DNA from 2 places in the Thioclava sp. PTB-PU3-1 genome. Region 1 is predicted to be linked to the other one. Evidence: riboswitches for the same ligand, from Rfam matches in the RefSeq annotation. Region 1 holds a riboswitch; the other holds the start of a gene.
The links. A riboswitch is a leader RNA that binds a small molecule or an ion and turns the genes downstream of it on or off. The one in region 1 is predicted to bind cobalamin.
Positions count from the first base shown of each region.

Region 2: linked by a shared signal. The riboswitch ahead of ACZ7GB_RS17880 (TonB-dependent receptor plug domain-containing protein) and the one ahead of ACZ7GB_RS00330 (hypothetical protein) in region 1 are both predicted to bind cobalamin.

Region 1 covers NZ_JBVNVL010000001.1:64,407-71,012, reverse strand. Annotated here, with positions in the region: gene nrdF (class 1b ribonucleoside-diphosphate reductase subunit beta) at 1-516, opposite strand, end outside; gene nrdE (class 1b ribonucleoside-diphosphate reductase subunit alpha) at 525-2,684, opposite strand; gene nrdI (class Ib ribonucleoside-diphosphate reductase assembly flavoprotein NrdI) at 2,666-3,088, opposite strand; gene nrdH (glutaredoxin-like protein NrdH) at 3,104-3,325, opposite strand; cobalamin riboswitch at 3,421-3,615, opposite strand; gene ACZ7GB_RS00335 (homocysteine S-methyltransferase family protein) at 3,693-4,742, opposite strand; gene ACZ7GB_RS00330 (hypothetical protein) at 4,872-5,177, opposite strand; cobalamin riboswitch at 5,303-5,505, opposite strand; gene ppsA (phosphoenolpyruvate synthase) at 5,634-6,606, shown strand, end outside.
Region 2 covers NZ_JBVNVL010000008.1:86,211-92,816, forward strand. Annotated here, with positions in the region: gene speB (agmatinase) at 1-932, shown strand, start outside; gene ACZ7GB_RS17870 (DUF1499 domain-containing protein) at 929-1,354, shown strand; gene ACZ7GB_RS17875 (DUF475 domain-containing protein) at 1,468-2,514, shown strand; cobalamin riboswitch at 2,544-2,737, shown strand; gene ACZ7GB_RS17880 (TonB-dependent receptor plug domain-containing protein) at 2,875-4,698, shown strand; gene ACZ7GB_RS17885 (ABC transporter substrate-binding protein) at 4,802-5,551, shown strand; gene ACZ7GB_RS17890 (FecCD family ABC transporter permease) at 5,548-6,531, shown strand; gene ACZ7GB_RS17895 (ABC transporter ATP-binding protein) at 6,531-6,606, shown strand, end outside.

The sequences.
Region 1 (6,606 bases):
GAACAGGAAGCTTTCCAGAAAGACGCTCGCCACCTTACGTTTGAGCAGGCTGGCGGTCGCGTCATATTCGTCAAGGATCAGCCGCGACTTCGCCTGCAGATGCGGGTTCTCCTGCGACCAGCGGAAGGCCTCGTCGACCTCGGCCGTATTGCACAAAGTCGAGAAGACCGAGGAATAGCTGCGCGCGTGCACCGCCTCCATGAAGGCGATGTTGGACAGCACGGCTTCCTCGTGAGGCGTCGCGGCATCCGCCATCAGCGCGGGCGCGCCGACCGTGTTCTGGATCGTGTCCAGCAGCGTCAGCCCGGTGAAGACCCGGATCGTCAGGGCCTGCTCATCCTCAGTCAGCTGCGACCAGCTTTGAATGTCATTCGACAGCGGTACCTTCTCGGGCAGCCAGAAATTCGACGTGAGCCGGTTCCAGACTTCGAGGTCCTTGTCGTCCTGAAGGCGGTTCCAGTTGACGGCACGCGGAACGGGGCGCGGAACGGGGCGGGGCGTGTGCAGATCTTTCATGGCGGGCCTCACAGGGAACAGGATACGCAGCCCTGCACCTCGGTCCCCTCAAGGGCCGCTTGGCGCAGGCGGATGTAGTAGATGGTCTTGATGCCGCGCCGCCATGCGTAGATCTGGGCGCGGTTGATGTCGCGGGTCGTGGCCTCGGCGGGGAAGAACAGCGTCAGCGACAGGCCCTGATCGACATGCTCGGTCGCCGCCGCGTAGGTGTCGATGATCGCCTCGGGACCGATCTGATAGGCGTCGCGGTAGAACTCCAGATTGTCGTTCGTCATGTAGGGCGCAGGGTAATAGACCCGGCCGATCTTGCCTTCCTTGCGGATCTCGATCTTCGCGGTGATCGGGTGGATTGAGGCGGTGGCGTTGTTGATATAGCTGATCGACCCGGTGGGCGGCACGGCCTGCAGGTTGCGGTTCCACAGGCCGGTTTCCATCACGCGCTCGCGCAGGGCGGCCCAGTCGTCGCGCGAGGGCAGGGTGATCCCGAAGCGGTCGAACAGGGCCACGACGGTGTCACTCTCAGGCAGCCAGTCGCGGGTCACGTATGTCTCGAAGAAGCTGCCATCGGCATAGGCAGAGGCCTCGAACCCCTTGAAACTGCGCCCGTGCTCCACCGCCAGCCGGTTCGATTCCGCCAGCGCGTGATAGGCCACGGCGGCGAAATAGACCGAGGTGAACTCGATCCCCTCGGGGCTGCCGTAATGGATGCGTTCGCGGGCGAGGAAGCCGTGCAGGTTCATCTGGCCCAGACCGATAGCGTGGCTTTCCTCATTGCCCCTGCGGATCGAAGGCACCGCGTTGATCGCGCTCATCTCCGACACCGCCGAGAGCGCCCGGATCGCGGCGCCGACGCTCGCGCCGAGATCGCCGCCATCCATCACCTTCGCGATGTTGAGCGAGCCCAGATTGCACGAGATATCGGTGCCCATCTGCGCATAGCCCAGATCCTCATCGAATTCCGAAGGCTCGGCCACCTGCAGAATCTCCGAACACAGGTTCGACATGGTGATGCGCCCCGCGATCGGGTTGGCGCGGTTCACCGTGTCCTCGAACATGATGTAGGGATAACCGCTCTCGAACTGGATCTCGGCCAGTGTCTGGAAGAAGGCGCGGGCGTTGATCTTGCGTTTGCGGATGCGCGCGTCGTCGACCATCTCGTGATATTTCTCGGTCACGGAAATCTCCGAGAAGGCGCAGCCATAGACCCGCTCCACGTCATGGGGCGAGAAGAGATACATCTCCTCGTTTTTCTTCGCGAGCTCGAAGGTGATATCGGGGATGACCACGCCGAGGCTCAGCGTCTTGATCCGGATCTTCTCGTCGGCATTCTCGCGCTTGGTGTCGAGGAAGCGCAGGATATCGGGGTGATGGGCGTGCAGATAGACCGCGCCCGCGCCCTGACGCGCGCCCAGCTGGTTGGCGTAGCTGAAACTGTCTTCGAGCAGCTTCATCACCGGGATCACGCCGGAGGACTGGTTCTCGATCCCTTTGATCGGCGCGCCATATTCGCGGATATTGGTCAGCATCAGGGCCACGCCGCCGCCGCGTTTCGACAGTTGCAGCGCCGAGTTGATGCCGCGCCCGATGCTTTCCATGTTGTCTTCCAGTCGCAGCAGGAAACACGACACGAATTCTCCCCGCGCCTTTTTGCCCGCATTGAGGAAGGTCGGCGTCGCGGGCTGGAAACGGCCCGCCAGCATCTCCTCCATCAGCCGCATCGCCAGCGCCTCGTCGCCACGCGCGAGCGTCAGCGCGACCATCACTACCCGGTCCTCGTAGCGTTCGAGATACCTCTGCCCGTCACGGGTCTTCAGTGTGTAAGAGGTGTAATATTTGAACGCGCCGAGGAAGGTCGGAAAGCGGAACTTGGCCGCGAAGGCCGCCTCCCAAATCGCGCGCTGGAAGTTGCGCGAATACTGATCGAGCACGGCGGCGTCGTAATAGCCTTCCTCCACCAGATAGCCGAGCTTTTCATCCAGCGAATGGAAGAACACCGTGTTCTGGTTCACATGGCGCAGGAAATATTGCCGCGCCGCCATCCGGTCGGCGTCGAAGCGGATATTTCCTTCCGCGTCATAGAGATTGAGCATCGCGTTGAGCGCGTGGTGATCAAGCCCCGCGAATTCCGAGGCCGCAGCCCCGCTCGGTGTCACGTCGCTGTCGAGCATTCCTGCCTCCAGAAGGTTTCGAGACCCGCGCGCACGCGGGCGATGTCACTGTCCGTGCCTGCCAGCTCGAACCGGTAGAGCACGGGGATATTGCATTTGCGCGCCAGCAGATCGCCCGCGCAGGCGAAGAGCGCGCCGAAGTTGCGATTGCCGCTGGCGATGACGCCGCGCAGGCCCGCGCGGCGGGTGGGATCGTTGAGAAAGGCGATGACCGGTTTCGCGACCGCGCCGCGCCCCTTGCCGTCGGCATAGCTCGGGCAGATCAGGACGTAGGGGCCGGGCGGGCTTGGCATCTCTGCTTCCGCCGAGAGGGGCAGGCGCTGCGCGGGCAGGCCCAGCCGCTCCACGAAGCGCTGCGTGTTCCCCGATGCCGAGGAGTAATAGATCAGCCGTGCCTGTCCCATGATCCGGGCCGGCGCTCAGCTGAGCTGTCCGATCATGTCGGGCCGGAAGCCCGCCCAGTGATCCTCGCCCGCGATCACGACCGGCGCCTGCCGGTAGCCGAGGTCCTGCACCATTTCCATCGCGGCGGCGTCCTCGGTGAGGTCGATCACGTCATAGGAGATCCCCTTGGCATCGAGCGCTCGGGTCGTCGCGGTGCATTGCACGCAGGCCGGTTTCGAATAGACGGTGATGGTCATGTTCTGTCCCTTTGTTTGCTGTCGGCAGCGCGGGACAAGGCTCGTGGGCAGGGCGGAACAGCGCACTGCCACGCGCCCGGGCCCTCCGCCGCGGTCGTCGTCTATCTGCTCTGGCAGGTCTCCTGGCTCGCGGCTCGAGCGCCTCTTGGTCCGTCTTCCCGGCGCATCGCACCAGTGACATTCGGACTTGAGGCTCGCCGCTTACAGTTGCGGGGGCAGCGCCGGAATTTCACCGGCTTCCCTCTTCGCCTGCGGAGTGACTCGCAGGAACCAAAGCAACATCATATTGGGTTAATGCGGTGGCGGCTGTCAATATATAGATTTCCCTGCCGCGCGAAATGCGCGCGCGACAGGGCAGCGTTAAGCCTCAGGCCCCGTCGCCAAGCGCACGGATATGCGCCGGAAGGCGGGCGCTCTGGCCATACATGAAGTGGTTTTCCATCCGCTCCGAGAAGCGGCTGGCCTCGGTCTCGCGGCCCACGGCTTCGGCCATTTCGCGGATATGCATCGGGCTCGCCCCGCAGCACACGCCGAGGTAATTCACCCCGATCGCCTGCGCCTCACGCGCGAAGGCGCCGATCTCGTAGCGGTTGCAGGCCAGCGGATCGAGCGCGGTCGGGAAGGTCCGGCCATGCGGCGAGGGGCAGGTGCAGCCGTTGTGATCGGAGAGGTTGAAGAAGGTCGGCTCCGCCTTCGTGGTCCGGTAGGGCACGGGCAGGGCGCCGACATGGCAGCTTACCGCCGCGCGCACCTTGCGCAGCCACGGCATCATTGTCTGCGGCCCGCGGAAGCAGTTCAGCCCGACGACATCGGCGCCCACCTGTTCGAGCTGCTGGCAGGTCTCGACGATGCCGACTCCGTCCATCATCTCGTTGCCCGCCATCGGCGCCAGCGTTAGTACCACCGGCAGCCCCGACGCCTTCGCCGCCTCCAGCGCGCACAGCGCCTCGCCCGCGTAGTAGAAGGTCTCGCCGATGATAATGTCAGCGCCTTCCTCGACCGCCCAGCCGATCATCTCGTCGAACATCGCGCGCACCTCGGCCTGCCGTGCCGGATCGGTCGGGTCCCAGATATTCGTGTTCGAGATATTGCCCGCCATCAGGTTGCCGGTCTTCGCATTGGCGACCTCGCGCGCGATCTTCAGCGCCGCGCGGTTGAGCGGCTCCAGAAGGTCTTCCTTGCCGATCACGCGCATCTTCTCGCGGTGGCCGTTATAGGTGAAGGCCTCGACGATATCGCTGCCGGCGCGCTGGAAATCGACATGTAGATTGCGCAGCGCCTGCGGGTATTCGAGCGCCACCTCGGGCACGAATTCCCCGGCGGTCAGATAGCCGCGCCGTTCCAGTTCGAACAGGAAGCCCTCGGCGCAGATTACCGGGCGCGCGTCGAGCAGACGGGTCAGATTGTTATCATTCATGGAGAGATCCTCTCAGTTCATCCATGACCATCGTTTGGAAAAGCCGAGCCTCACAGGAAACGGAGTGCCGTTTCCTGCTGCAATGGTCCTCGGCCGGGCCGCAGCATGCGACCGCAAGACGAAAACGGGTCAGAGGCCGCGTCGGGCGCGAGCGCCGCCGCGCCGGAGCGGGGGCGGCAGCTCGATCGGCAGGGCGAAAGGCTGCGGGCTCAGCGAGTCCAGCAGCAACTCGCAGAACACCGCGACGGCAGGCGAGGTTGCGCCGAACGGATAGGCCTGCGTATGGGCGATGATCGCCGCCTTCGCATAGGGCATGTCGCCCGGTAGCCCGCCGAGCCATTCCATGTAGCCGAGCGTGCCCAGCTCACGCGCACGCAGCGGCGAGATCGGTCCTATATCGAGTTGTAGCAGTGAAAGCGTTCGTTCCAAAAGCATCGCGCCCTCCGCGCAAAAGGGCGGGAGTGGTCGCGGCACGGCGATATGCGAGGTCCGATCTGGTCCATCTCTCGTCTCTCCGTCCCAGGGCACCCCGCCCGGGTTTAAGGTGACCGAGATGCGCTAGGCGCGCATCCGAGATGGCAGGTCTCCTGACTCGCGGGTCGTAGCTTCACCGGACCTTCCCAACCTTTGCAGGTCAGTGGCGTTTCCGGTGGCGCTCGCCGCTTACAGTTGCGGGGGCAGTCACGGAGTTGGGCATCGCCCGCACCGTGTTCCCTTTTCAGCCGACCCTTTGGGGCCGGACACCATCCCGGATTTGATCGCAGGAAAATTCGGTGCTGTCCAGAACAGATTGGGGGATGTGGGACAAGCGGGCCCGCGTTGACAAAGATCAAGGTCAAAATGCGCCTCTGCGATAAAGTGCCGGCAGGTGCAAACAGGGGAGGCGAGCTCATGGCCACGAAGAAAGAAGTCATTCCTTTCGATAGCTTACGCCGCGAGGATGTCGCGCTTGTGGGCGGCAAGAACTCTTCGCTTGGCGAGATGGTGCAGGAACTTGGCGCCAAGGGAATTCAGGTCCCGCCGGGCTTCGCCACCACCTCCGACGCCTATCGGATGTTTCTCGAGGAAAACAATCTGACCGAGGCCATCGCGAGCTATCTCGCCGATTACGATGCCGACAAGATCAGCCTTCACGTTGCGGGTCAGAGCATTCGCGACACGATCGTGGCCGGAGATTGGCCAGCCTCGACCGAAGCCGCGATCCGGGAGGCTTACCGCGATCTGTCGAAGCGGGCAGGGGTGCCTGAGGTCTCCGTCGCCGTGCGCTCGAGCGCCACGGCCGAAGACCTCCCCGATGCCAGCTTTGCCGGTCAGCAGGAGACCTATCTCAACGTGGCGGGCGAAGAAGAGCTTCTGACCGCGTGTCGCAAGTGCTATGCCTCGCTCTTCACCGACCGGGCGATCACCTATCGCAAGCTCAGAGGGTTCAATCACCTCGATGTCGCGCTTTCCGTGGGCGTCCAGCAGATGGTGCGCTCCGATATCGGTGGGTCGGGGGTGATGTTCTCGATCGACACGGAAACCGGCTTCGACAAGGTCGTGCTGATCAGCGCGGCCTGGGGCTTGGGCGAAAATGTCGTGCAGGGCGCGGTGACGCCGGACGAGTTTCAGGTCTACAAGCCGTTCCTCGGGAGGGCTGGGATCAAGCCGATCATCGAGAAGAAGCTCGGGGCGAAAGAGATCAAGATGATCTATGCCGGGCCGGACGCCCCGAACCCGGTGCGCAACGTGCCGACATCGAAAGCCGAGCGCGGGAAGTTCGTCCTGTCGGATGACGAGGTTCTCGACCTCGCGCAACAAGCGGCCACCATCGAAGCGCATTACGGCCAGCCGATGGATATGGAATGGGCCAAGGATGGCGTCA
Region 2 (6,606 bases), on a different contig from region 1:
TTACGCGGGCAGAGGCACGTGGCCTGAGCTTCGAGAACACCTTCGGCGGGGCCACCAGCTTTCTGCGGCGGCGCTATACGAAGGACCTCGCGGGCGCGCAGATCGCCGTGACCGGCATCCCTTTCGATCAGGCGGTGACGAACCGCCCCGGCACGCGCTTCGGGCCGCGCGCGATCCGCGAAGCCTCGACGCTGCAGGCGTTCGACGCGCCCTATGGCTGGGGCTATGACCCGTTCTCTGAACTCGCCATCGTCGATTACGGCGACATGCCCTTCGACTATGCCAATGTGCCGGAAGTGCCGGGCCGGATCGAGGCGCATCTGAGCGCGATTTTCGGGGCGGGTGTCGTGCCGATCACGCTGGGCGGCGATCATTTCATCACCCTGCCGATCCTGCGCGCAGCGGCTGCCAAACATGGGGAGATCGCGCTCGTTCAGTTCGACGCCCATTCCGACACCTGGGCCGATGACGATATGGACCGGATCGACCACGGCACGTTCCTCTACAAGGCGATCAAGTCGGGCGTCGTGAGAGCCGAGAATACCGTCTCGGTCGGTATCCGCACCGACAATCCCGATACGCTGGGCGTGACGATCGTGGACGCGCCTTCGGTGCATCGCGAGGGCGTCGAGGCCACTCTGGAACGCATCCGCGCGGTCGTTGGCGACAAGCCCTGCTATATCACCTTCGACATCGACGGGCTGGACCCGGCCTTTGCGCCGGGCACCGGCACGCCGGTCTGGGGTGGTCTGGCCAGCTGGCAGGCGGCAGAGCTGTTGCGCGGGCTCAAGGGCATCAACCTGATCGGTGGCGATGTGGTCGAGGTCTCTCCTCCCTACGATCCGACCGGCGTGACGGCCATCGCGGGCGCCCATGTCGCGACCGAGCTGATCGCGCTGGCCGGTTGGGGGCTGCGGGAGGGCGCGGCATGAACCGGGCCGTGACGATCCTCGCGCTTGGACTGGCTGCGGTTGCCGTGGCCGACGGGTGGGTGCGCTTCGCCCCGATTGACCCTGCGCGCTACAAGGTCGAGGGGCTGGCGAAAGCGCCCGGCGATCACCCCGAGACAGGCGGGTTTCAGGCGGCCCGCGAGGTCTCCGATCCGCTGGTGCAGATGGCCGCGCTCGACAAGATCATCCGCGCCACCGCGCGCACGAAGCAGGTGGCCGGCAGCGTCGATGAGGGGCATGTGGCCTATGTCACCCGCTCCGCCTTCTTCGGCTTTCCCGACGTCACCACGCTTTGGGTCGAGGGCAACACGCTGCAAATCCGCGGCCATCTCGTCTACGGCAGATCCGACCTCGGCGTGAACAAGGCCCGGATCATGGGCTGGCTCGACGAGGCGGGGCTGTAGCGGGTCTGATCCGAGGCGCGCCCACCGGGTCACAGCGATCAACTCTGACGGCGCGCTCCCTTGCGAAGAGAGGGGGCGGAGCCTAAGTGAGGCTCCATGCAGCCGGAGCCAGCATGACCACCATGTACCGTTATTTCTCCTGGGCCATCGCCGTCACTATCGCGGGGCTGGTCGGGTCGTTCGCGCTGGGATTTGCCCAGACCGGCGGGCTTGGCGGCGCGGTCTCTTTCCTGATGATAACGGCGGTGCTCGCCGTGCTGGAAATCTCGCTGAGCTTCGACAACGCCATCGTCAACGCCAACAAGCTGCACCAGATGACGCCGAAATGGCAGCGTCGCTTCCTGACCTGGGGTATTCTGATCGCGGTCTTCGGGATGCGTATCCTGTTCCCGCTGCTGATCGTCGTGATCGCCGCCGGGATCGGACCGTGGGAAGCGGTGCAACTGGCCGCGAAACATCCGGCGGAATATGCCGAGATCATCGAGGACGCGCATCTGTCGATCGCGGGCTTCGGCGGCGCTTTCCTGATGATGGTCGCGCTCACCTATTTCATCGACGAGGGCAAAGAGGTTGACTGGATCCGAGCGTTGGAGCGCCGTCTGCGCGCGCTCGCCTCGATCCGCGGCCTCGAGATCGGGCTCGTGCTGCTCGTCATTCTGGCCTTTACCTGGATCCTGCCCGAAGGGCGTGAGGACGAGTTCATGTTCGCCTCCATCTGTGGGCTTGCGACCTTCCTCGGGGTCGAAGTGCTGAGCCACGTGCTCGACCGGACGAATATCGCCGCCGAGACGGCCAAGGCGGGCCTCGGCGCGTTCCTCTATCTCGAAGTGCTCGACGCGTCCTTCAGCTTCGACGGGGTGATCGGGGCCTTCGCGCTGACCCAGAACCTGTTCCTGATCGCGATCGGTCTGGGGATCGGCGCGATGTATGTGCGCTCGATGACCCTGATGCTGGTGGAGCGCAACACGCTGAGCGAATTCCGCTATCTCGAGAACGGCGCCTTCTGGTCGATCCTGATCCTTTCCGTCGTCATGTTCGCGCAGACGCTGGTGGAAGTGCCCGAGGTGATTACCGGGCTGATCGGGGCGGGGCTGATCGGGCTGGCGCTCCTGTCCTCGATCCGCTTCAACAGGCGCAGCAGAGCCGCCGTCGAGAGTTGAAATTTTCTTGACAGACTGCGGCGCGCGCGGCACAGCAGGGGCACTTCGGTTCCGCCTTGGCGGATGAAAAGGGAACCCGGTGCGATGCGTGCATTCATTCCGGGGCTGCCCCCGCAACTGTGAGCGGCGAGTGACGGCTGACTGAGCCACTGGGGAGACCCGGGAAGGCCAGCCGAAACCAAGACCCGCGAGCCAGGAGACCTGCCGAGGCGCTCATCCTTTCTGCCTGTGCGGGGCGCGCAGCGGAGGCGGTCTTCCGTCAGTGGTGACATTCTCACCGTCGGCGGAAATTCCAAATTTCCAAAGACTTACGATACGAAGTTCACGCGACCGCAGAGTCGCGATACGAGGGAATTGGATATGATCCGCACCCGTTTGACCATGGGCCTGATGCTCACCACCGCGCTGGCAGCCCCTGCGCTTGCGCAAGACAGCCAACCTTACCAACTCGATGAGATCGTGATCTACCACGGTGCGCTCGAGCCGCAATCGTCGGACAAGACCGCGCAGGCGGTCACCGTGCTGTCGCGCAACGAGTTGGAGCGTTCGGGCCAGACCCGCCTTGCCAATCTGATCGCGCAATCGCCGGGCGTCGGCATCCTGTCGCGCGGGCCGATGGGCGCGCAGACCGGCTTCACCATCCGCGGCGTGTCGCAGAACTACGTGAAGGTTATGGTGGACGGGATCGACGTCTCCGATCCGTCCGCGCCGCAGGTGCTGCCCGATCTGGGCCGGTTCAACACGTTCAACTACGACCGGGTCGAGATCATGCGCGGCTCGCAATCGGCGGTCTATGGCGGGCAGGCGGTCGCCGGTGTCATCAACCTCGACACGCCGCGCCCGACCGAGGATGGCGTGACCCAGAGCGTAAAGCTCGAGCTCGGCTCCTACCACACCGCGAATGCGGCCTATAACTTCGGTTGGAAGAAGGGTGACGACGAGCTCGCGATCCAGCTGTCGAAAGTCTACACCGCTGGTTTCTCGGCGGCCGACAAGAAGAACGGCAATACCGAGAAAGACGGCTACCGCGCCGATCGCGTGAGCCTGCGCGCGCAGAAGCGCATCTCCGACAATCTGCTGATCGGCTTCAACGGCTTCGCGCAGAACGACCGGGGCGAGTTCGACAACGGCTTCAGCTCGCCGCCCACGGACAGCAACGAATACACCGTCCACAAGGAGCGGGGCGGGCGTCTCTTCGCGAAATTCACGACAGGTCCGCTCGATCACGAGCTCGGTCTGACCTATTACACGACCTCGCGCTGGTATCCGGTCTATGACTATGGCTACGAGGGCAAACGCCGCAAACTCGACTGGAAAGCTTCGACCGATCTCGGGCCGGGCCGCGTGACCTTCGGCGCGGATCGCACGCTGGAAACCTATACCGGCACCTATGTCACGGGCGATGTCCTGACCGCGGATACGGGCGTCTTCGGCGAATATGCCTTCTCGCCGATGGACGGGGTGAACGTGACCGCCTCGGCGCGCCATGACGATCACTCGGATTTCGGCGGCAACACCACGGGCCGTCTCGGCGTTACCTGGCAGGCCGATGCCGCGACCCTCTTGCGTGCCTCGGTGGGCAACGGGTTCCGCGCGCCGTCGGGCTACGAGCTCTATGACGGCTATGCGGGCAATCCCGATCTCAAGCCGGAGAAATCGCTGAGCTACGATCTGGGCGTCGAGCGTGATTTCAGTGCGCATAAGCTGACCGCGACGCTGTTCCATATCGAGGTGGACGACCTGATCGACTACAGCAACACGACCTACAGCTACTACCAGACCTCGGGCACCGCCAAGCGGCAGGGTCTGGAGCTGGGTCTGAAGGGGCCGATCTCCAACAACGTCAACTACAGCCTCGGCTATACCTATCTGGACTCGAAGAACCCGGATGGGCTGTCCGCAGGCTCGACGTGGAATTCGGCCTTCGGGCGCCATACGCTGACCGCCGGGATCGACGCGCAGGTGACCGACAAGCTGACGCTCGCCGCCGATATGCGCGTGGTCACCGATCGTCAGAGCCAGCCCGATTACGGCCTGCTGAACGCGCAGATGACCTACGATCTGGGCAATGACAAAGAGGCCTATCTGCGCATCGAGAACCTGACCGACACCGATTACCAGCTCTGGCCGGGCTACGGCACCTCGGGTCGCGCCGCCTATGTGGGGCTGCGTGCGCGGTTCTGATCTGAAAGGGGCGGTTTGCGCCGCCCTTTTCGCCGCCTTGGCGGCGACCTCCTCCGCATGGGCGGAGGAACCTGCGCGCGATTTGCCTGCACGGGTCGTGTCCATGAACCTCTGCACGGATCAGTTGGCGCTGTCGCTGGCCGATCCGTCGCAGATCGTCTCGGTCAGCCATTTCGCGACCGATCCGTCGATGTCTGTGCATTGGAAACAGGCTGAAGAACTGCCCGTAAACTACGGACGTGCCGAGGAAATCTCGTTTCTGCACCCCGATCTCGTTCTGGCCGATACGTGGTCGAACCCGGATACGATCCGCATGTTGCGCACGCTCGGGATCCGGGTCGAGCAACTGCCGCCCGGCACCTCGCTGCCCGAGATCCGAGGCCGGATCGAGACGATGGGCAAGCTGCTTGGCCATCCTGACCGCGCGGCGAAGATGCTCGCGGATTTCGATGCGCGGCTGGCGGCGATCAAGACGCCCGCGCCGGACCTGAAAGCTGCGATCATCGGGCCCTCGGGCTATGGCTACGGGCCGCGGACCCTTGAAGGGCAAATTCTTGAAATGGCAGGGTTTCAGAATGTCGTCAGCGGGCCGGGGCTGGACTGGGGCGGCCGGTTGCCGCTGGAAGATCTGGTGATGGATCACCCCGATCTGGTCGTCGTCGGCGGCTCGCAAGGCGGCACCGGCACGAGCCGCGCGCAGGAGGTGCTGGCGCACCCGGTGCTGCGCGATCTGCCGGTCGTGCGGGGCCTGCGCGATGCAAGCTGGACCTGTGGCGCGCCCGCGATGCTGAATGCGGTGGAGACGCTGGCAAAGCTCGGGCGTGAAATCGAGAAAGAGAAGTTGACGCAATGAGTTATCGCACGATCCTCATCCTTCTCTCCGTCCTCTGTGCGGTGCTGTTCGCAGCCTCGCTGTTGATCGGGCCGTCGGGGATTTCTCCGCTTCACGGCCTCTCTGCGCTGATCTCGGGCGATGGCGCGGCGGGCCTTGTGATGCGCGAGTTGCGCCTGCCGCGCGCGATCCTCGGGATCGGCGTCGGCGCCGCACTGGGGCTGTCGGGCGCGGCGATGCAAGGCTTCCTGCGTAACCCGCTGGCCGAGCCGGGGTTGATCGGCACCTCTGCGGGGGCGGCGCTTGGCGCGGTGATCGCGATCCAGACCGGGCTCTACGCGCTCTTCGCGCTCGCCTTGCCGCTGGCGGCGCTGGCGGGCGCGGGTGTGGCCGTCGCACTGATCCTGATCCTTGCGGGGCGTGAGGGCCGCGCGCTGGTGCTGATCCTTGCAGGCATCGCCGTCTCGGCGCTGGCGGCGGCGGCGACCGCGCTGGTGCTGAACCTTGCGCCGTCGCCCTATGCCGCGGCCGAGATCGTGTTCTGGATGATGGGCTCGCTTGCCGATCGTTCGATGACCCATGTCGCGCTGGCGCTGCCGTTCCTGATCGTCGGCGCGCTGATCCTGCTGCGCGCGGGCGCGGGGCTCGATGCGCTGAGCCTTGGGGAAGATGCTGCAGCTTCGATGGGTATCTCCTTGAAAAGGCTACGACTTCAGATCGTCTTCGGTACGGCGCTGATGGTCGGTGCGGCCACGGCTGTCGCGGGCGCGATTGGCTTCGTCGGCCTCGTCGTGCCGCATCTGTTGCGCAAATCCGTGGGCGCGCGGCCCTCGCGGCTGCTTCCGGCTTCGGCGCTTGGCGGGGCGGCGATGCTGACGCTGGCCGATATTGCGACGCGGGTGATCGCGCCCGAGCGTGACCTGAAGTTGGGCGTGCTGACCGCGCTGGTCGGCGCGCCGTTCTTCCTGTCGATGATCCGAAAAATGGGGCGCGAGGGCTGATGCTGGAGCTGGAAAACCTTACCGTTCTGCGTGGCGAATGTCCGGTGGTCGATCGCGTCTCGGCGCAGGTCGGGC